Regions from separate parts of the Stenotrophomonas sp. STEN225 genome, predicted to be linked through region 1. Evidence: predicted binding sites of a transcription regulator. Region 1 holds the regulator's gene; each other region holds the start of a gene.
What was found. Region 1 encodes FliA, which starts transcription of late flagellar genes. Its sites were predicted from a motif close to TAAAGTTTNNCNNNCNNNGGCCGATAA; they were not measured.
Positions count from the first base shown of each region.

Region 2: ACVOJ1_RS11720 (methyl-accepting chemotaxis protein) is a predicted target of FliA. The motif match lies at 3,048-3,074, and genes of this name have one in related genera.
Region 3: ACVOJ1_RS18105 (methyl-accepting chemotaxis protein) is a predicted target of FliA. The motif match lies at 3,147-3,173, and genes of this name have one in related genera.

Region 1 is NZ_JBRRBV010000006.1:216,936-224,016, reverse strand. Features, by position in the region: gene ACVOJ1_RS08650 (chemotaxis protein CheA) at 1-759, opposite strand, end outside; gene ACVOJ1_RS08645 (protein phosphatase CheZ) at 762-1,367, opposite strand; gene cheY (chemotaxis response regulator CheY) at 1,367-1,759, opposite strand; gene ACVOJ1_RS08635 (RNA polymerase sigma factor FliA) at 1,817-2,560, opposite strand; gene ACVOJ1_RS08630 (MinD/ParA family ATP-binding protein) at 2,557-3,444, opposite strand; gene flhF (flagellar biosynthesis GTPase FlhF) at 3,431-5,083, opposite strand; gene flhA (flagellar biosynthesis protein FlhA) at 5,229-7,081, opposite strand, start outside.
Region 2 is NZ_JBRRBV010000010.1:54,726-61,806, reverse strand. Features, by position in the region: gene ACVOJ1_RS11725 (PepSY domain-containing protein) at 1-448, shown strand, start outside; gene ACVOJ1_RS11720 (methyl-accepting chemotaxis protein) at 485-3,019, opposite strand; gene ACVOJ1_RS11715 (arylamine N-acetyltransferase family protein) at 3,223-4,062, shown strand; gene ACVOJ1_RS11710 (VOC family protein) at 4,086-4,241, opposite strand; gene ACVOJ1_RS11705 (transporter substrate-binding domain-containing protein) at 4,322-5,038, shown strand; gene ACVOJ1_RS11700 (LysR substrate-binding domain-containing protein) at 5,090-5,986, opposite strand; gene ACVOJ1_RS11695 (hypothetical protein) at 6,085-6,267, shown strand; gene ACVOJ1_RS11690 (GIY-YIG nuclease family protein) at 6,302-6,868, opposite strand; gene ACVOJ1_RS11685 (alkaline phosphatase) at 6,930-7,081, opposite strand, start outside.
Region 3 is NZ_JBRRBV010000025.1:30,727-37,807, forward strand. Features, by position in the region: gene ACVOJ1_RS18100 (GGDEF domain-containing protein) at 1-1,084, shown strand, start outside; gene ACVOJ1_RS18105 (methyl-accepting chemotaxis protein) at 1,081-2,916, opposite strand; gene ACVOJ1_RS18110 (DUF5694 domain-containing protein) at 3,341-4,429, shown strand; gene ACVOJ1_RS18115 (hypothetical protein) at 4,439-4,678, opposite strand; gene ACVOJ1_RS18120 (PAS domain S-box protein) at 4,741-6,936, opposite strand.

The DNA.
Region 1 (7,081 bases):
CACCAGCTCGCCGATCAGGTTGACGATCGCATCCAGCCGCTTGGTATCCACGCGCACGGTGTGCTCGGCCTCGGCCACCGGTTTGTTGGCGGGGGGCTTGGCCGCGGCGGCCGCCGGGCGCGGTGCGGGCAGTGCAGGCGCCGCCGCCGGGGCAGCCACGGGTTTCGCGCCGGGGGCGGCGCCGCCGTGCAGCTGGTCCAGCAGGGCTTCGAACTCATCCTCGCTGATCAGGCCATCGTCGGCGTTGGCCGGCGTCGCCACTGCGGTGGGGGCGTTGCTGCCGTGCAGCTGATCGAGCAGGGCCTCGAACTCGTCGTCGGTGATCAGGTCGCCGGCGGCGGGCGCGGCCGCTGCGGGCGCGGCGGCGGCCGGCGCAGCAGTGCCGTGCACGTCGAACTGGGCGATCAGGTCCGGCGGGGCATAGCCGGGTTCGTTGCCGGAAGACACGGCATCCAGCATCGATTGCAGGTAGTCCAGGGATTGCTGTGCGGCATCGAAGTGATGCGGCTGCAGCACCGCCTGGCCAGCGCGGGCGGCGCCCAGTGCCTCTTCGGCGGCATGGCACAGCTCGACCATGGCGGTGATGCCGAGGAAGCCGGCGCCGCCCTTGAGCGTGTGATAGCCACGGAACACGGCGTTGAGCTGGTCGGCGTCCTGCGGCGCCTGTTCCAGCGACACCAGCTGTTCGCCGAGGCGATCCAGGATCTCCTGTGCCTCGATGATGAAATCGGCGGTGATGTCGTCGGATACCGCGCTCATGCTTACAGTCCCAGGTCCGACAACAGGTCGTCGGCGTCGTTCTGAGAGACCGCGTGGCGGTCCAGTCCCTTCAGTGCCGGTCCGGCCAGCGCCGGATCGGTGCGATGCTGCTCCGGTGGCAGGCCCAGCGCGCCAAAGCCTTCGTGCACGCGGCGGACGATGCCGACCACGCGACGGATGATCTGTCCGGTCAGGTCCTGATAGCTCTGGGTCAGGGCAATCTCGGTCAGGTTGTGGCGGATGCGTTCCAGCTGCGCATCCTGCCCCGGCTGCAGGCCTTCGGCGCGCAGCTGTTCGGTGAGGCTGCGGCACTCTTCGGCCAGGTCCAGGGTGCGGTGCGTGGCCTGTTCGGTCATCGCCACCACATGGTCCAGGCGCGCGCAGGCGTCGTCCAGCTCGCCCGCCTCGCTGGGGACGGTCGGCAGTTCGCCCAGGGCCTGGCCCAGTTCGCGGGCCAGCCGTGACAGGCCGCTCATCATCGGCTGCGTGCGTGCGGCCACCAGGGCGTCGATGCGCTGGCGCCAGGCGCTCTCGTCGCCGGATTCGAGCGCGTCGAGGGCTTCCTGCAGGCGCAGGGCGAGGGCGTTCTTGTCGACCGTGGCGTCCATCAGGCGCTGGCCGCCAGGCGTTCGAAGATCTTGCCCAGTTTCTCTTCCAGCGTCTGCGCGGTGAACGGCTTGATGATGTAGCCGTTCACGCCGCTCTGCGCCGCTTCGATGATCTGCTCGCGCTTGGCCTCGGCGGTGACCATCAGGACCGGCAGGGTCTTGAGCTTGGCATCGGCGCGGATCGCCTTGAGCAGCTCGATGCCGGTCATCACCGGCATGTTCCAGTCGGTGACCACGAAGTCGAACGGCTGGCTCTGCAGCATCGACAGTGCGGCATGCCCGTCCTCGGCTTCGGCGGTGTTGGTGAAGCCCAGATCGCCCAGCAGATTCTTGACGATGCGACGCATGGTCGAGAAGTCGTCGACGATCAGGATGCGCATGTTCTTGTTCAAAGCGGAGTTCCTTTGTTGTTCAGTCGCCCGCGGTGGCCGTGGCCGCCGCAGGCATGTTCATTCTTCAAGCCCGGCATCCGCGGCCTCGAAGATCTTCAGCCGGCCGCGCAGGCGCAGCACGGCCTGGCCGTGGATCTGGCAGACGCGCGATTCGCTCACGCCGAGCACCGCGCCGATCTCCTTCAGGTTCAGCTCCTGCTCGTAGTACAGCGAGAGCACCAGCTGTTCGCGTTCGGGCAGATGGCCGATGGCCTTGCCCAGTTCGCGGCCGAATTCGCCACGTTCCAGGACCTGCTGCGGTGTCGGTCCGCCCTGGGCGACGGTGTCCAGTTCGCCCTGGTCTTCGATGCGCGATTCCAGGCTCAGCACCTGGCCGCGCGAGGCGTCCTCCATCAGCCGCAGGTATTCGGGCAGTGGCATGTCCATGGCCGCCGCCACCTCGGTGGCACTGGCTGCACGGCCCGTGGTCTGCTCCAGGCGGCGGATGGTGGCGGCCGCATCGCGGGCGCGCCGATGCACCGAGCGCGGTACCCAGTCGCCACGGCGGATCTCGTCGATCATCGAGCCGCGGATGCGGATCGAGGCATAGGTCTCGAACGAGGCACCCTGGTCGGCGTCGTAGCTGCGCGAGGCTTCGATCAGGCCCATCATGCCGGCCTGGATCAGGTCGTCCACTTCGACGCTGGCCGGCAGGCGTGCGGCCAGGTGATGGGCGATGCGCCGCACCAGGTCCGAGTGCTGGGCGATGACCTCGGTCGCCGCCGAGCGCTGGACTTCCCTGTACTGGGCCGCGCCTTTCATGCTGCCACCCCGCGTTGCTTGAGGATGCGCTCGAGGAAGAATTCAACGCCACCGCGTGGCTCGGTGGGGGCCTGCCAGCGGGCGGTGCGACGGGCGATCTCGGTGATCGCCAGCGCCGCCGGGCTGGATGGATAGGCCTTCACCACCGGCTGCTGGCGCTGCACCGACAGGCGCAGCCAGTCATCCTGCGGCACGCAGCCCAGGTAGTTCAGCGAGACATCGGCAAGGAACTTCTCGCAGACCCGGGTCAGCTTTTCATACAGCACGCGGCCCTCGTTGGGGTCGCGCACCATGTTGGCCACCACCTGGATGCGGTCCACGCCGCGCTCGCGCGACAGCACCTTGATCAGTGCGTAGGCGTCTGTGATCGAGGCCGGTTCGTCGCAGACCACGACAACCGTGTCCTGTGCGGCCTGGCAGAAGGTCAGCACGCCGTCGGTGATGCCGGCGGCGGTGTCCACCACCATGATGTCCAGCTCGCGTTCCAGTTCGGAGAACACGTTCACCAGGCCGATGTGCTCGGCCGGGGCCAGCTCGGCCATGTGCCGCCGACCGGACGCGGCCGGCACCACCAGCACACCGTTCGGACCTTCGACGATCACGTCTTCCAGCGAGCAGCGGCCGGCGACCAGATCCGCCAGGGTGTGGGTGGGATTCAGCCCCAGGATCACGTCGATGTTGGCCAGGCCCAGGTCGGCGTCGAGCAGCAGCGTGCGCTTGCCCATGCCGGCCAGCGCCACGGCCAGGTTGGCCGAGACGTTGGTCTTGCCGACGCCGCCCTTGCCGCCGGTCACGGCGATGGTGCGCACAGGGCCGAGCGGCTCGCTTCGGGTGGCCGACAGCGGGAAGGTCTTGGTCAGCTTGGCGTACTCACGCGACGGCATGGTTCAACTCCGGGTTGCAGGGCATATCGGCCGCTCGGCGCAAATCTTCAAGGCGAAGTACAAGATTGGCCGCGCTGGCCCGGTGCAGGTCGTCCGGAACGTCCTGGCCATCGGTCACCCAGGTGATCGGCAGCGCGTGGTCCACCGCCACTGACAGGGCGTTGCCGAAGCGGCCGGTCTCATCCAGCTTGCTCAGCACCAGGCCCTGCAGGTTGGCCGCGCCGAAGCGGCGCACCACCTCGTCCATGTCGCCAAAGCTGGTATTGGCCGGCAGCACCAGCAGAGTGCGGACCTGGCGGGCGGCACGCAGCCACTGCAGCTGCGCGGCCAGGGCGCGGTCACGCGGGCCCAGGCCGGCGGTATCGATCAGCACCAGCTTGTAGTCCTTCAGCCGCTCCAGCAGCTGGTCCAGGTCGGTACCGCTGTTGGCTTCATGCACCGCGATGCCGAGCTGGCGGCCATAGCCGTACAGCTGCTCGCGGGCACCGATGCGCAGCGTGTCGGTGGTGACCAGGGCCACATCGCGCGGCGCGTGCTTCTCGGCGAAGCGCGAGGCGAGCTTGGCGATGGTGGTGGTCTTGCCGGCCCCGGTTGGACCGACCAGAGCGATCACGCCGCCTTCTTCCAGCGGATCGACCGGCGCGATCGGCAGCCTGCGCGAGATCAGGCCCAGCATCAGCCCGCGGCCCCGGTGGGCTTCGGTATCCAGCGGTATCTGCATGGCCACATCGCGGGCCAGCCCGGCATCGAATCCGTACTCGTCCATCAGGTCCAGGGCGGTCGCCCGCACCGGGCAGCCGCGCAGGCGCTCGTCGGTGAAGCGGTTCATCTCGCGCTCGATGACCTGGCGCATGCCGGCCACTTCGTGGCGCAGCTGGCGGATCTCGGCATCGTCCTGTGCAACCACCGTCAGTACCGGCGCCGGGGCAAGGAGCGGCGCCGGCGCCGGCGCGGTCTCCGCTTCAGCGGCAGCGGCAGGGGCTGGCGTGGTCTCGGCAACGTCCTGCGCGTACGGCGGCTCGGGGTGCACGGACTCGGCCTGCGCAGTGGCCGCAGTGGTGATCGGCAGCGGCGGCGGCAGCACTGCCGGCGCGGGGGATTCGTGATGCTCGTCCTGCGGCGGGTCGATCAGGAAACGGGCGCGGTTGGCGGGCGCCGGTGCGGGAGCCACGACGGCGCTCGCGAACGGCGCGAAGATCTGCTCCGGCAGTGCCGGATCGTTGACGGTGGCACGCGCCAGGGTGGCAGCGAAGCCGGAACTGCCGCGGGTGGGCACGATCTCGTCCGCACTGTCCAGGGTGCGGCCGGTGGCACCGACGGCCGCGCGGGCGAGGGCGGCCACGGCCGATGTGGTGGCCGTCACCGGCTGCTGGGCAGGTGTCGCGGAGCGGCGACGGGTGACCGCGGCGATCACTGCATCCGCGGCGGTGCGCGGTTTCGGCGGCGGCGGAGCTACGTCGCGCCGCGAGGCTTCCAGCGCGCGTTGCACCGCGCTCTCGTCATAGTTGGCTGCGGCGACGATCTCGACGCCTTCCTCGATCCGGCGGTTGGACAGGATCACAGCGTCGGGACCATGTTCCTTGCGCACCAGGTTCATGGCCGAGCGCATGTCGGCGGCGACGAATCGTTTGATTTTCATGCTGTGGTCACGGGACGGGGACGGCGGGGTGGTGGTGGGAGAACGCGGGTGGTCGGTGGTCTGCACGGAACGGGTTCCCCTTGGCATCTGTCTGTTGCGGTGGTTCGAAGGTGGTGTCTGTTTTCTGACGCATCGGTGGGCGGCGTCAGCTGATCGTTCCGACCAGCTTCAGGCGCTTGTCCTCCGGCACTTCGCTGTACGCCAGTACCGACAGCGACGGAACGCTGTGACGGACCAGGCGTGCCAACGCGGCACGTACCGGGCCGGGAACCAGCACGACCGCGGGCTCGTTGCGGGCTTCCTGCTTGCTGACACATTCGGCCAGACTCTGATGCAGTCGCTCGGCAAGCCCGGGTTCCAGCGCGGCGCCGTTGCCCTGCGTGGACTCCTGCAAGACACGTTCCAATTGCGGGTTGAGGGTGAACACCGGCAGCTCCGCCGACATTCCGGCGATCTCCTGCACGATGAAGCGGCCGAGCGCGGTGCGCACTGCGGCGGTGAGCGTGGCCGGGTCCTGGCTGGACGGCGCGTGCTCCACCAGTGCTTCGGCGATCTTGCGCAGCTGGCGGATCGGAATGCGTTCCACCAGCAGGTTCTGCAGCACCCGCACCACGGCCGACAACGGCAGCGCCTTGGGCGTCAGATCTTCGACGAGCTTGGGTGCGCTCTTGGCGAGGTTGGCCAGCAGGTGCTGCACCTCTTCGTGGCCCAGCAGCTCCGGCGCATGCTCGCGGATCAGGTGGGAAAGATGGGTGGCGACCACGGTGGCCGGGTCGACCACGGTGTAGCCCATGGTTTCGGCCTGGGCGCGCTGGTGCGGCTGGATCCAGGTAGCGTCCAGGCCGAAGGCGGGATCCTTGCCGGCGATGCCGTCCAGCGGGCCGAGCGCACTGCCGGGGTCCAGCGCCAGTTCGCGGTCGGGATGGATCTCGGCGGTTGCCACCGGCACGCCATGCACCAGCACGCGGTAGCCGTTGGCCGGCAGTTCCAGGTTGTCGCGGATGTGCACGGATGGAATCAGGAATCCCACGTCCTGGGTCAGCTTGCGCCGCACACCCTTGATGCGTGCCATGAGTTCGCCGCCCTGATTGCTGTCCACCAGCGGAATCAGCCGGTAACCGACCTCCAGCCCCAGCGGGTCGACCGGGCGCAGTTCGTCCCAGCTCAGTTCCGCGGTGGGGGCCGGCGCCGCCGGTCGGCCCAGCGCACTGACCGCGCCGGGGTCGCTGCCGGCAGCGTCGCTCGGGGCCGGGGCCTGTCCCTTCCGGTACAGCTTCCAGGCGATGAAGCCGAGAATGGAGGCAAGCGTCAGGAAAGCGACGTTGGGCATGCCGGGCACCAGGCCGACCAGGCCGATGATGCCGGCCGTGATGGCCAGGGCACGGTACTGGCCGAACACCTGGCCGGTCATCGCCTGTGCCATGTCCTGCGAGCGCGAGGCACGGGTGACCAGCATCGCCACTGCGCTGGAAACCAGCAGGGCCGGCAGCTGCGCCACCAGACCGTCACCGATGGACAGCAGGGTGTAGGTCGCAGCGGCATCGCCGAACGGCATGCCATGCTGCAGCACGCCCACGGCGAGGCCACCGAGCATGTTGATGAACAGGATCAGGATGCCGGCAATCGCATCACCCCGGATGAACTTGCTGGCGCCGTCCATCGCGCCATAGAAGTCGGCTTCCTCGCGGACCTCCTCGCGGCGCAGCTTGGCTTCTTCGCGCGTCAGCAGGCCGGCGTTGAGATCGGCATCGATGGCCATCTGCTTGCCGGGCATGGCGTCGAGGATGAAGCGCGCGGTCACTTCCGAGACACGGCCGGCGCCCTTGGTGATGACCACGAAGTTGATGATGGTCAGGATGGCGAACACCACGATGCCGACCGCATAGTTGCCGCCGATCACGAATTCACCGAACGCGGCGATGACCTTGCCGGCCGCGTCGTGGCCGTTCTGGCCATTGAGCAGAATGACGCGGGTGGAGGCCACGTTCAGCGCCAGCC
Region 2 (7,081 bases), on a different contig from region 1:
GCGCGTGCACCGCAACCCCGGCTTCCATCGCGTGCCGGGCGCACCCATGGTGCTGATCGGCAACGGCACCGGCATCGCCGGCCTGCGCGGCCTGCTACGCGAGGCGGCACACGCAGGCGAGCACGGCCACTGGCTGCTGTTCGGCGAGCGCCAGCGCGCGCATGACTTCCTGTTCGCCGATGAGGTGAGCGCATGGCAGGCGCAGGGCCATCTGGCCCGGGTCGACCTGGCGTTCTCGCGCGACGCAGCAGGCGGTTACGTGCAGGACCGCCTGCGGGCGGCCTGCGATGAACTGCGGGAATGGATGCAGCGTGGCGCCGTGATCCATGTCTGCGGCTCGCTGCAGGGCATGGCCGAGGGCGTGGATCAGGTACTGCGGGGCGCGCTCGGTGACGAGGTGGTGGAAACGCTGCTCGAGAGCGGCCGCTACCGGCGCGACGTGTATTGAGCCGCGCCGCCGGGCTGGACCCGGCGGCGGACGTGATCACGCCGCCGCGCGGGCCTGACCGTCCGGCTGCAGGCGGAACGCGGACACGGCTTCGGCCAGCGCGCGCACCTGCGCCTGCATCTGCGCGGTCGACGAGCCGGCTTCTTCCACCAGGCTGGCGTTGCGCTGGGTACTGGCCTCCATCTGCACGATGGCGTGGTTCACCTGGGCGATGCCCGCGTGCTGATCCTGCGAGGCGCTGCGGATGCCGGCGAGAAGGTCCGCCAGCTGCTGCACGCTGCCGACGATCTCGTCCATGGTGGTGCCCGCCTGCGCGGCCTGCACGCTGCCCTGGCCGACGCGTGCCACGGAATCCTCGATCAGCGCCTTGATCTGCCTGGCTGCCTCGGCACTGCGCTGCGCGAGCAGACGCACTTCCGCCGCGACCACCGCGAAACTGCGGCCCTGCTCTCCAGCACGCGCGGCCTCCACGGCGGCGTTGAGCGCAAGGATGTTGGTCTGGAACGCGATGCCGTCGATCAACTGGGTGATGTCCCCGATGCGGCGCGATGCTTCACTGATGCCCTGCATGGTCTCCACCACCTGACCGACGGCCATCCCACCCCGCTGTGCAACCGCTGCAGCCCCCTGCACCAGCGCGTCGGCACGTCCGGCGGCGTCGGCGTTGCGGCCGACGGTGTCGGTCAGCTCATGCATCGAGGCTGCGGTCTCTTCCAGATTGGCCGCCTGCTGCTCGGTACGCTGCGAGAGGTCGTGATGGCCAGCAACGATTTCACCGACACCGCTGTCCAGGCTGGCAGCGGCGCGCTGGATGCGGGTGACGATGCGGCCCAGCTGCGCGACGGTTGCATTGGCGTCGTCGCGCATACGCGCGAACACGCCCTGCAGCTGGCCTTCCATGCGTACGCTGAGATCTCCTCGGGCCAACGCCGCCAGCAGTGCCTGCAGGTCCCCCAGGTTGGTTTCAAAGGTGGACAGCAGGCGGTTGATGCTGGTGGACAACGTATGCACGAAACCGTGCTTGCCCTGCAGCGAAATGCGCCCGTGCAGGTCACCCTGCGCGGCAGCGTCGACCAGTGCCGCCACCTCGGTCTCCAGCAGCGTTTCCAGCGCACGGCTGCGCCACTCCAGCGCCACGCCCAGGAACTGGTCGTCATCGACGATGGCATTGGCGATCAACTGATAGCGCACACCGGCATGACTGATTTCCCGCTCCTGGCGGTGGCGCGCGTCGACCAGGCCGGCCAGGGCCGGATGCAGGTCCCGCGCGTCAGTGCCGACCAGCGCGTCGGCCTGCAGGCCCAGCACGTGCCGCAACGCAGGATTGGCGTAGGCCACCTGGCCTTCGGCATCGACCACCATCAGCCCGGTCTGCGCGCAGTCCAGGGCCTGGCGTACGCGCGTGTTGCCACAGGCCATCGCACGCTCGGTCTCGATGCGCGCACGCAGCCGCTGCTGCATGTCCACCAGGCGCTGTGCCAGCTGGCCGATCTCGTCGTTGGCGTTGTGCACGCGCAACGTGGTATCGAGCCGGTCATCGGCGATGTCGCTGGCGAACCGCAGGGTGTCCTGGATCGGCCTGCGCACCGCGCGCAGCACCAGCAGCAGGCTGGTGATCAGCACGCCGGCCACCAGCAGCAGGGTGAGGGCGAACAGCACGCTCATGGTGCGTGCACCGGCCTGCTGCCGCGCCTGCGCCAGGGCCAGCGCATTCACCTGTGCCTGCTGGAAGGCGGCGAGCGCGGGCGCCACGCCGGCAGCCGTCTCCATCAGCGATTGCGTCTCCACGTCAAGGCCGACGCGGGCAGCGGTATAGCCGAGCAGTGCCGACTGATAGGCGTCCATGCCGGTGCGGAGCGCCTCCTGCACGTCGGGCGGCAGCCCCGCCAGCGCCAGATCGAACGGCAGCTTCTCTTCGCTTGCACGGTCGGCATGAGTCGAATCGCCATCGAGCAGCAGCAGCGCTTCCTGGCGCCGCATCTTCTGCAGGTGCAGCGCCAGTGCCGGCCGGTCCAGGCCATCCACCCGCTGCTGCAGGGCATCGGCGGCCTGCTGCAGTTGTGCAGCCAGGCCGGCATCACCCCGCCCCATCTCATCCACACGTTCGAACAGCGCGGCCACTCCCTGCGAGAATCCCTCGGCGGCCTCGGTGAGCGCCTGCAATGCCTTGCGGCGACCGGCATCCATCGGCATCGCCCTGAGCGCCTTCAGATCGACCTGCAGTGCCTGCTGGGCCGCCTGCAGCTGGCTGCGGTCGGCATCGTCGAAACTGCGTGCATACTGGGTCTGCAGGCGACGCGCCTCCGCCACCCGCGTCGCCAGGCGTGCGGCCAGATCGCTGCCACGCTGGTAACTGGCCTGGCTGCGCGCGGCCTGGCTGCTGGCATGGCCGGTCCAGGCATGGACGGCGGCGATCGCCACCAGGCCCGCGCCGCAGACCAGCAGGGTGGCCTTGAGTTTGTTGGCCACGCTGAGCCGATGCGGCTGCAGCCAGACCAGCAGGCGTGGAAGCGCCGAGCGCATCGCGATGAGACGGGTGCGCAGGGACCGAAGGGGGACGACGGCCGACATCACAGACTCCAGGCGGAAGGACGCACCTGTATCGGCCTGACCGGCGGCAACTTTAGGCACATTGCCGAAGCCGTGGCACGCACCGTGCCGGTTGCGCTCTTTGTACCGGCCCCAGGCGACGGAGACGTGACACAGCGCCCGCGCTTGACCTCAACCCCGGTTGCGGTTGCACAGTGTGATTCTTCCAACCGGCCGCCCTCGCCATGACCCCGCTCGACGTCCCCCGTTATCTGCAGCGCCTGCAACTGGATGCTCCGCCGTCGCTGGACCTTGCCGGACTGACCCTGCTGGTGCAGCGCCACAACGCCCTGCTCCCCTTTGAAACCCTCAGCAGCCTGCTGCGCGACGCGGTACCGATCGATCTCGACAGCGTGCAGCACAAGCTGCTCGACCAGCAGCGCGGCGGCTACTGCTTTGAACTCAACGGCGGCCTGCTGGCGCTCCTGCAGACAGTGGGCTTCGACGCACAGCCGCTGAGCGCGCGCGTGCTGCTGGCAGCACAGGACGATGCCCCGACGGCGCGTACCCACCTGCTGCTGCGCGTGCACGTGGAGGGAGAGGACTGGCTGGTCGATGCCGGCTTCGGTGGCCTGACGCCGACGGTGCCACTGCGGCTGCACGAAACGGCGCCGCAAACCACGCCGCATGAGTCTTTCCAGCTGCAGCAGCTGCCGGGCGGGGACGATTTCGTGCTGTCCGCCCAGGCGGGCGACGCATGGCGGGCGCTGTACCGCTTCGACCTGCGGCCGCCAGCGCCGATCGACAACGTGGTGGCCAACTGGTACGTGTGCACGCACCCGGATTCGGGCTTCCCCGGCCAGCTGCGCGCGTCACTGGCCGGCCCGGACTGGCGGCGCACCATCGGCAGTGGCAACTACACCGAGTACCGCCCCGGGCAGGCGCCGCTCAAGCGTCCGCTGCGCGATGCCGCCGACGTGCGCGACGTCCTGCAGTCGGCATTCGGCCTGCGCGTGCCGGACGATGCGCGGCTCGACCCGGCGATCACCGATTGGCTGCAGCGCTCGCACGCCGCATCACGGTAGCACCGCGCGGTACGGTGCCCGGGTTACAACGTCACCGGCGCCTGCAGCGCAATACGGTTGCCCTCGCTGTCGCAGATCTCGGCCGCCCGCCAGTGGCCGGCATCATGCAGTTGCAGGTAGAAGGCGATGGCGCGAGCCAGGTCGCTGGCCGGAATCTCGACATGCGCGATGGGGTGCATCGTCGCAGGATGGCGCCGCCCTGACATTCCGTGCGCATCGTTGCGGGCATGCTGGCCTGCCCCCCTTCGCGGAGCGCTGCATGACCCTGGCCGATCACCGAAGTGCACTGGCGCCACTGGGCCATCTGCGCGTCGCCATCAATCTGGGCAATCCGGTCCTTGCGCAGGGCGACGCACGATCGCCGCGCGGCCCCTCGGTGGAGCTGGCCACCGCGCTGGCGCAGCGGATGGGCGTGCAGGCGCGATTCACCTGTCACGATGCGGCCGCATCGGTGGTCGCGGCGGCAGCCGACGACGCATGGGACCTGGCTTTTCTCGCCATCGATCCGGCACGTGCCGACCGCATCGCCTTCAGTGCACCGTATGTGGAGATCGAAGGAACCTACCTGGTGCGCGAGGACAGTCCCGCGCGGCAGGTGGCAGATCTGGATCGCGATGGGCTGCGTATCGCCGTTGGCCGCGGTGCCGCCTACGATCTGTTCCTGAGCCGGGAACTGCGGCACGCCACGATCGAGCGTGCCGACACGTCGGCGACGGCCATCGATCTGTTTGACGCGCGGCGCCTGGATGCCGCCGCTGGCGTGCGCCAGCCACTGCAGGCCTGGGCACTGCAGCATCCGGGACACCGCGTGCTCGCCGACCGCTTCACTGCGATCCAGCAGGCCGTGGCCGCACCTGCGGCGCGCCCCGCTGCCGCCCTGCGGGCCCTGTTCGACGAGGTCGAGGCGATCAGGGCAGGGCCCTTGCTCGAGGACGCTTTCGCACGTTCCGGACAGGCGGTCACCCTGGTGCGATGACGCAGCAGTGGCCCGCAGCACGCGACAGGTGGCTGCGTGCGCCAGGCCGGATCAGCCCTGCGTCTCCATGTGCCGCGCATGCTCGCTGGCCTGCGCATGCAACCACTCACGGAAGGCGAGGAATCCACGGTGGCGCGCCGAGCGCTGCGGATACACCAGCCAGTGCGGCCAGGCCGTTTTCAGCCGCTGCTCCGACAACGCGACCAGCTGGCCGGAATCCAGCAGCAGGCGCGCGCGCGTCAGCCGGCCCAGGGCCACACCGACACCATCGAGCGCTGCACGGTGATGCGCTTCCGAATCGTCGAGCACCGCCACGAACCGCGAAGGGGGGCTCTGCCCGATCAGGGCAAACCACGCGGCCCATGCGCCATCCGGATCGCCCAGCAGCGGCCACTGCGCCAGTGGAGCACGGTCGATGCCGCCCATCCGCGCGATCAGCGCCGGGCTGGCCATCGGCACCAGCCACTCATCGAACAGCCGCTCGACCACCAGCCCGGCCCATTGCCCGCCGCCTACGCGCAAGGCCGCGTCGAACTGCAGCTGCCGATCGAAATCGACAAGGCGTTCGCTGGACTGCAGGTTGATCTCGATCTGCGGGTGTGCGGCGACGAAATGACCCAGCCGTGGCACCAGCCATGCGGAGGCCATCGACGGTACGGCGCTGATCGTCAGCACATGTTCGGCGCGCGCGGCGTAGCGCTGGAACACCTCGTTGATTGCATCCAGGTGCGGCCCGACCCGATCGAGCAGGCGCTGGCCCTCCAGGGTCAGTGCGACCCCGCGCGCCTGGCGGACCAGCAGCGGCTGTCCGAGGCGCTCTTCGAGCTGCCGCATTTGATGGCTGAGCGCGCTGACGGTCAGGTTCATCGACGCCGCGGCGCGTGACAGGTTGCCCAGGCGCGCGGCAGCCACGAAACCCTGCAGGGCATGGAGGGGTGGGCGGGACATGAGGCTTGAATCCTGTTCAAGTCAAGCTTGCGGAAATGTCGCTTTTTACGTCCTCATGCTGCCCGTATCGTTCAATCCACTCAAGTGGAGCGACGATCATGAACATCTTCAGCAGTCTGTTGTTCCTGCACGGTCACATCGCAAGCGCCGAGCTGGCCCGCCAGTTGGCCACGCCGGTGGCCAGCACGACCGGGGCACCGGCAAAGCCGTACCGGACCACACACCTCGACCGTCCAGCTGCGGCAAAGGTGCCTTGCCCCACCTGCCCCGCCCCGCGCTGAGCGCGGCAGCGGCGGGCTTACCAGTGCCGGGGCGCTAATGCCCGTACCAGGCCTGCACATGGGGCGGTAGCGATGGCAGCGGGTCGATGTCCAGCGCGCGATAGCCATCGAGGGTATCGCGCAGCACCGCCGGTCCGGGGCTGCCCGGCATGCGCAGGCTTTCCTCTTCCGGCAGCTGCAGGGCGGCCCAGTCATGCAGGCGATCCAGCCGCTGGACCATGGCGGCGCGCAGCCAGGGGCGCAGCGGGAAGGTCCGATATCCGCGCCCATCCAGCGTACGCACAGCATCGGACAGGGCCTGGTTCGCGCCACGCACCCATTCGGTGCGCCCGCCGGCCTTGTCCTGCAAGGTCATCGGTGCCGGCGCGCGATGTGCTCGGAAGGGGGCACGCAGCTCCAGCTCCAGGTCACGCGCATCGCGCTCGGTTTCCGCCTCCACCAGCGCCCCGGCGCACAGATCGAAGAACTCGAACCAGCGCCGATGCAGTGCGCTGATGCGGCCGAGCGGGTCACGCGTAAAGCCGATCTTGGCGTAATCCTCCCAGGCGCAGGGAAAGACGTAGGCGAAGACACGACCATCGATGCGGATCTGCGGTTCCATCGGCGCAGGCTGCATCGCCCCGGACGCGATGGCAACCGGGCCGGACCGTGCACTGTTCTGCTCAAGGCCGCTGCAGTACGTCCTGCACTGCGGCAGCCACGTCGGTGTTGTCGATGTAGCTGCCATCATTCCACCGCACATGCTGGCGGTAACCGGCGTCGATGCCGCGCACTCGGGCGGTGAGCCGCTCGGCGCCGGCGCCCTTGGCCCACA
Region 3 (7,081 bases), on a different contig from region 1:
CGACCTGTCGATCATCGGCCTGCTCTGGCTGCTGTACTACACGCATGCGCAATCGACTGCGCAGCTGGATACCGCGCTGTGGACGCATGGCCTGAACGCCATCAGCACCACGCAGAACAGCCTGCTGTTCAGCTTCGCGCTGATCCGCTACCTGGCCGAGGACAACGCAGATCGCCGCGACTTCTTCCGCACCCTCACCCTGTTCCTGCTCGGCTACTTCCTGATCGAGCAGTACGTCAGCCGGTATCGGCCGCAGACCCCGGACGGCGGATGGGCAGATCTGCTCATCAGCGGCCTGTTCCTGCTGCTGGCGGTGATCGCCGGCAGTCCGCGGCGCAGGACCGCGCCGCCCGTCCCGCGCAACCTGCGGCGTTTCGTCGAGGCCAGCGTGCCGTTGATGCTGCCGCTTCTGCTGATGCTGGTCGCATTGCTGATGGCGCGCACGAACCAGACGATGGCAACGGTGGGCTTCATCGGCGCCATGCTGGGCTATGCACTGCGCAGCGTGCTGAGCCAGGTGGACATCCAGCGCCAGCGCGACGAGCTGGCAGCGCTGGCCCGGCGTGACCCGCTGACCGGGCTGGGCAACCGCCGCAGTTTCGATGAATCGCTGCCGGGCGCCCAACGGCGCGCGCGGCGCCAGGGCCTGGGCCTGGCGGTGCTCATGATCGACATCGACCACTTCAAGCGCCTCAACGATACCTACGGACACCCGGAGGGCGATCGCCGCCTGCAGGCGGTGGCCGCGATCATCGATGGCTGCCTGCAGCGCGGTGACGACCTGCTCGCCCGCTACGGCGGCGAGGAATTCATCGCTGCGCTGCCTTCCTCCGACGTGGCCCATGCGATGGCCATGGGCGAGCGCATCCGCGTGGCGGTCGAAGACGCCGCGCTGCCGTCCGGCCCGTCCAGCGTAACCGTCAGCATCGGCGTGGCATGGTTGGCTGCCGATGCTCGGCAGGAACCGGACAGCGTGGTCGAACGTGCGGACCAGGCCCTGTACCGGGCCAAGCGCGCGGGCCGCAACTGCGTCCGCGGCGAGGCTTTGCCGGAACGTACAGCGGCCCCTGCCCTGCGCGCCTAGACCACGCGAAGGGTCGGCACGCCATGCTGCAGGGTACCGCCGCCCGCCGCCCCCTGCACACGGAATCCGGCGACGGTCTGCAGCAGGTGGGCCGACTGTTCTTCCATGCTGCGCGCCGCGGCGGACGCTTCCTCGACCAGCGCCGCGTTCTGCTGGGTTCCCTGGTCGATCAGGTCCACCGCGTGGTTCATCTGCTGGATGTCATCGCTCTGCTGCTGCGAGGCGCTGCTGATCTCGGTGACCAGGTCACTGACCCTGCGCACGTTGAGTACGATCTCGTCCATCGTGCGGCCAGCACTTTCCACCTGCGCCGTGCCCGCACCGACATTGGCCACCGATGTGTCGATCAGCTGCTTGATCTCCTTGGCGGCGCTGGCCGAGCGCTGCGAAAGTTCGCGGATCTCGGTGGCGACGACCGCGAACCCACGGCCGTGCTCGCCGGCACGGGCCGCCTCCACGGCAGCGTTCAGCGCCAGGATGTTGGTCTGGAATGCGATGCCGTCAATCACCCCGATGATGTCGACGATGCGACGCGAGGAGGCGTTGATCAAGGCCATCGTCGCCACCACCTCGTGCACCACGCTGCCGCCGCGCGCAGCCACCTCCGCTGCGCCGCCGGCCAGCTGGCTTGCCTGGCGCGCATTGGCCGCCGTGCGCTGCACCGTATCGGCCAGGCCCTTCATGGACACGGCGGTCTCTTCCAGCGAGGCCGCCTGCTGTTCGGTGCGCTGCGACAGGTCGCTGTTGCCCTGCGCGATTTCGGTCGCGCCGACCGCGATGGTATCGGCAGCGAACTTGATCTGGCCGATGATGCCCGCCATGGCTTCGACCAGCGCGTTGACGCCATCGCACAGCTCGGCGATGGGGCCACTCTTGTCGGCAATGGCGACGGTGCGGGTCAGGTCGCCCTGCTTGGCCGCCGCCACGACCTCCCGGGTCTGCGCCACCGCACGCTGCATGGCCTGGTTCTCATGCACCTGCGCGGTGATGTCGGTAGCGTATTTGACGACCTTGAACGGCCTGCCGTTGCCATCCAGGATGGGGTTGTAGGAGGCCTGGATCCAGATCTCGCGGCCGCCCTTGCCGAGCCGCCGATACTGCCCGGCGTCGTACTCGCCGCGCCCGAGCTTTTCCCAGAACCGGCGGTACTCGGCGCTGTCGCGAAGCTCGGGCTCCACGAACAGCGCATGGTGTTGGCCGCGCACCTCTTCCAGGCTGTAGCCGGTGGCGGCGAGGAAGTTGGCGTTCGCCGAGAGAATGTGCCCGTCCAGGCTGAACTCGATCACCGCCTGCGACTTGTCGATGGCGGCAAGCTGCCCCGCCGAGTCCGCGGCCTGCAGCTTCTGCGCGGTGATGTCGGTCGCGAACTTGACGACCTTGAAGGGCCGGCCCTGCGGGTCCAGCACCGGGTTGTAGGACGCCTGGATCCAGATTTCGCGCCCGCCCTTGCCCAGCCGTCGGTACTGTCCGGCGTCGAACTCGCCACGTCCCAGCCGGGCCCAGAAGTCCCGATACTCGGCGCTGGACGCCTGATCGGGATCGACGAACAGCGAATGATGCCTGCCCTGGATTTCGTCCAGACGATAACCCACCGCCTGCAGGAAGTTGTCGTTGGCCTGCAGGACTGTGCCATCCAGATCGAATTCGATCACCGCCTGCACGCGATGCAGTGCGGCCACCTGGGCGGCCAGCTCGGCATGACCGCGATCGCTGTCGACCCTGCCGGGCCGAGGCTGTCCCGCCAGCGCCCCCAGCAGGGAACGCCACGGCGACCAACGGGTGTGCAGCTCGGCTGGCGCCTGTGCGCCTGCCGTAAGGCCTGGAATGAGCATTGTCTGATCCTCGGTGTCCGGTAAGCGGTTGCGATCCGCCAGGCGGGATGCCCGACGGCGACATCAATTGCTTGGACTACAGGTGCCGGCAGGCACCTCTCGAGCAACGGGCAAGAACATCTGGGGGCGGGTGCGATCGACATCCGGGAGCGGCGGAACACACTGCGCGGGCCGCCCGACGGGGCAGCCTGGGGTCCTGCAGCGGGTGACGGGAGCGGGATCCAGTGAGGTTATCGGCACCTCCGTTCCGGGCTTTAGGCCCCTCCGCAGCGGGCCCTGTCCAGCCCCCTCCCCCTGCAGCGCCTGACGGGCCCCTAGATGCAGCCTGCAACGAAAAGGTTGCCATGACCATCGGGGCTGTCGGCAAGGGGGTGGACAGGCAAGGATGCGCCCACCACGGACCGTCCATCGACACGGAGATCGCATGTTTTCACGCCTGGCTGCTCTTTTCGCCCTCGGCCTGTGCAGCAGCGGCGCGCTGGCCGCCGATGCAGGCTATCGGCCGGGTTTCAACCCCGCACAGCTCAAGGGCCCGCCCGCCGGCCGCGTCAACGAAGTGCTGGTGCTGGGCTCACCGCACCTGTCCGGCCTGCCCCCGACCTTCCAGCCGGCAATGCTGGAGCCGCTGCTGCAGCGCCTGCAGGCATGGCGGCCGACGGCGATCGCGGTGGAGAACCTGTCCGGACTGCAATGCGATTTCATGCGCCGCAATCCCGCCCGCTATGCCGAGAGCGTGGGAAGTTACTGCGTCGATCCTGCACCTGCCCAGGCCGCCACCGGTCTGGATGTTCCAGCGGCCAATGCCGAAGTCGATCGCGTGCTGGCGGCATGGCCCGCCACACCGACGCACGCACAGCGTCGCCGGCTGGCCGCACTGTTCCTGGCCGCAGGTGAGAACGGCTCTGCGCTGGTGCAGTGGCTGCGCCTGCCGGCGCAGGAGCGTCGCGCCGCAGACAGCCTGTCACCGCAACTGGTGCAGTTCCTCGACAAACGCGCCGTGCGACGCAACGAAGTCAGCCTGATCGCGGCCGAGCTTGCCGCACGCCTGGGCCTGGAACGCCTGTGGGCAGTCGATGACCACACCGCTGATTCGCCCACCCCTGCGGCACTGGAGAAGGCGGCTGGCGAAGCCATCATGAACGCCTGGAACAATCCCGCCAGCAAGGCACGACGGGCCGCCGATACGGCCCTGCACGCCGAACTCGGCAGCACGGATGGCCTGCTGGCGCTCTATCGGAACTACAACGCGCCCGACACCATCGCCCAGGTCTACAACAGCGATTTCGGCGCGGCCCTGGTCGAACCATCGCCAGAAGGCTTCGGCCGCAACTACGTCGGCTACTGGGAAACCCGCAACCTGCGCATGGTCGCCAACATGCGCGAGGTGCTGGGCCAGCACCCGGGCACCCGCATGCTGACCCTCGTCGGCGCCTCGCACAAGGGCTACTACGAGGCCTACCTCAACCAGATGCACGACGTGCGGCTGGTTGATGCCAACAGCGTGCTGGACTGAGCGCCAGGGCTAGCAGCGTGCCGGCGCATCCCCGCGCCGCGACCGCCACAGCAGCACGCAGGCGGCCACGATGGCACCCAGGGTCAGCATCAGCAGCACCACCACGCCGCCCTGCAGAGTGGGCAGCAGCGCCTGCGCCCGGGCATCGCCGTGCAGTTGCTCCAAACGCAGGCAGGCGGCTACCGCCAGCCACCAGCCGACCATTGCCGGCGCGAAGGCACGCAGGGCATCCGGGGTCCAGAAACGCATGTCGCTCTCCAACGGGGTGGGTGTGCGCGCAGTATTCGCGGCCGCCCTCTCACAGACTGAGATCAGCCGCCACCGGCGTCGCTGTCCACGCCCTCAGCCGGCCATTCGCCGGCTTCCCCCTGCACCTGCACGTTGTTGCGTCCCATTGCCTTGGCCCTGTAGCACTGCGCATCGGCCGCAGCCACGGCCTGGTCCACCCCCATGCCGCCCAGCAGCGGTGCGATACCGATGCTGGCGCCCACCCGCAGGCGGTGCTGGTCCCAGGGAATGGAGAGACTGGCCAGGGTCTGCAGCAGTTCGCCGCCGATCCGCGCCGCGCGGCGCGGCGTGCAGCCGGACAGGATCACCGCGAACTCGTCCCCGCCCAGCCGGGCCACCACGTCCGAATCGCGCACGCCGTGGCGCAGCACGCTGGCCACCGCCCACAGCACCGCATCGCCGGCCAGGTGGCCCCAGGTGTCGTTGACCGGCTTGAAGCGGTCCAGGTCGATGTACATCAGCGATGCCGCCTGGCCTGTCCGCTCGACCCGGGTGATGGCCTGCTGCAGATGGACTTCGAACCCCCGCCGGTTGCTCAGTTCGGTCAGCGGATCGATCTCCGCCAGCTGGCGCGCTTCGCGCTGCCGTGCACGCTGCTGGGTATCATCGCGCAGCACCCACACCGCACCGCGCACATGGCCCTCATCGTCGCGCAGCCAGGCGCGGGTCAGGTCCACCGGCACCGTCGCCGTGCCCAGCCGCAGCAGCAGGTCGGCATGCAGGTCGACCGCGTTGCTTTCCGGGTCCAGCAGTACGGCCACGTCCAGCATCGAGCCGGGGGCGTACTCGGTGGTCAGTTGCAGCACGTCCTGCACCCTGTAGCCGGCCAGCGCCTGTGCGCCGTCGCCGGCCAGCATGCGCACGGCAGCGGCATTGGCATATTCGATGCGGCCCTCCAGGCTGACGCTCAGCACCAGGTCGGCGACGGCGTCGAGGGTGATGCGGCTGCGCTGCTCGCTTTCAAACAGGCGCTGTTCACTGCTGCGTTGTGCGCTGATGTCCTGGATCTGCGAGACGAAATGCACCGGCTCACCGCGTTCGTTGCGCACCAGCGATACCGACAGCCGCGTCCAGATCACCCTGCCGTTGCGATCGAGAAAGCGCTTCTCCAGGTGGTAATGGCTGCACCGGCCTGCCAGCAGGTCCTGCACCAGGGCCAGATCGGCCTGCAGATCGTCCGGATGGGTCAGCCGCTGGAAATCGACCTGCAGCAGCTCCTCGCGCGCATAGCCCAGGATGCGGCACAGCGCGTCATTGACATCCAGCCAGCGCCCTTCCAGCGAAACCAGCGCCATGCCGAGCGCAGCCGAGGTGAAGGCGCCTGCGAACTTCTCCGCCGCCATGCGTGCTTCCGCACGTGCCTGCAGGATCTCGGTGATATCGATGGCCATGCCGACATAGCCGATGCGCGTGCCATCGGCGCCGTCCATGCGGCTGATCGAAAGCCGCACCTGGCGTTGCCGGCCATCCTTGCGCAGCAGCGTCCATCGCCGCGAATAGGTCTGCCCTTCGGCATGCGCACTGAGGGCCTCGAACACATCCGGCAGGCGACCCTGCGGGTCGGCCAGCGGTTGCAGCCAGGCCTTCAGCTCATCCGGCTCATGGAAGGCATCCAGCCGCCGCAGGCCGACCACCTCGGCGGCGCTGTAACCCAGCAGGCGCTGCGCCCCCGTGTTGAACAGGGTGATGGTGCCATCGGTATCGGTCGCGATCACCGCGACGTCGTCGGAGGCGTCCACCACCGACTGCAGGCGCTGGCGGCTCTCGGCCGCGTCCTGTCGTGCCTGCTGCAGCTCGGTGACGTCGGCGTGGGCACCCGCCATCCACAGCGGCCGCCCCTGACCGTCCCATTCGAACACGCGACCGCGGTCATGGACCCAGATCCACTGGCCGTTCTTGTGGCGCATGCGCACCAGGCAGGCGTAGTTATCGCTGCGCCCGTCGAAATGCTCCTGCAGCGCGGTGTCCGACAGCGCAATGTCGTCCGGATGCACCAGTGCAGCGAAGGTCTTCTGGCAGATCGGCTCCAGCTCTTCCAGCCGGTAGCCGACGATTTCGGCCCAGCGCGCGTTGACCCGCATTTCGCCGGTCTGCACGTTCCACTCCCAGGTGCCGGCAGCGGTGCCTTCGATGATCATCGCAAGCCGCCGACGCTCTTCGGCCAGCGCATGCAGACGGCGTTCGAGCAGATCGTTGCTGTTGTTGCCCTGACCCGCCATCAAGCCCTTCTCCGTCCCGCGCAGGCGTGCACGGGCCGCAGCAATCCGCTGCAGCTGTCACGGAATCGGACGGGGCGTGCTGGCGTCATGGTCCTCCCCAGCGACAGCGGGTCGGCCACACGCCTCCCCAGATGCGCAAGTGTGC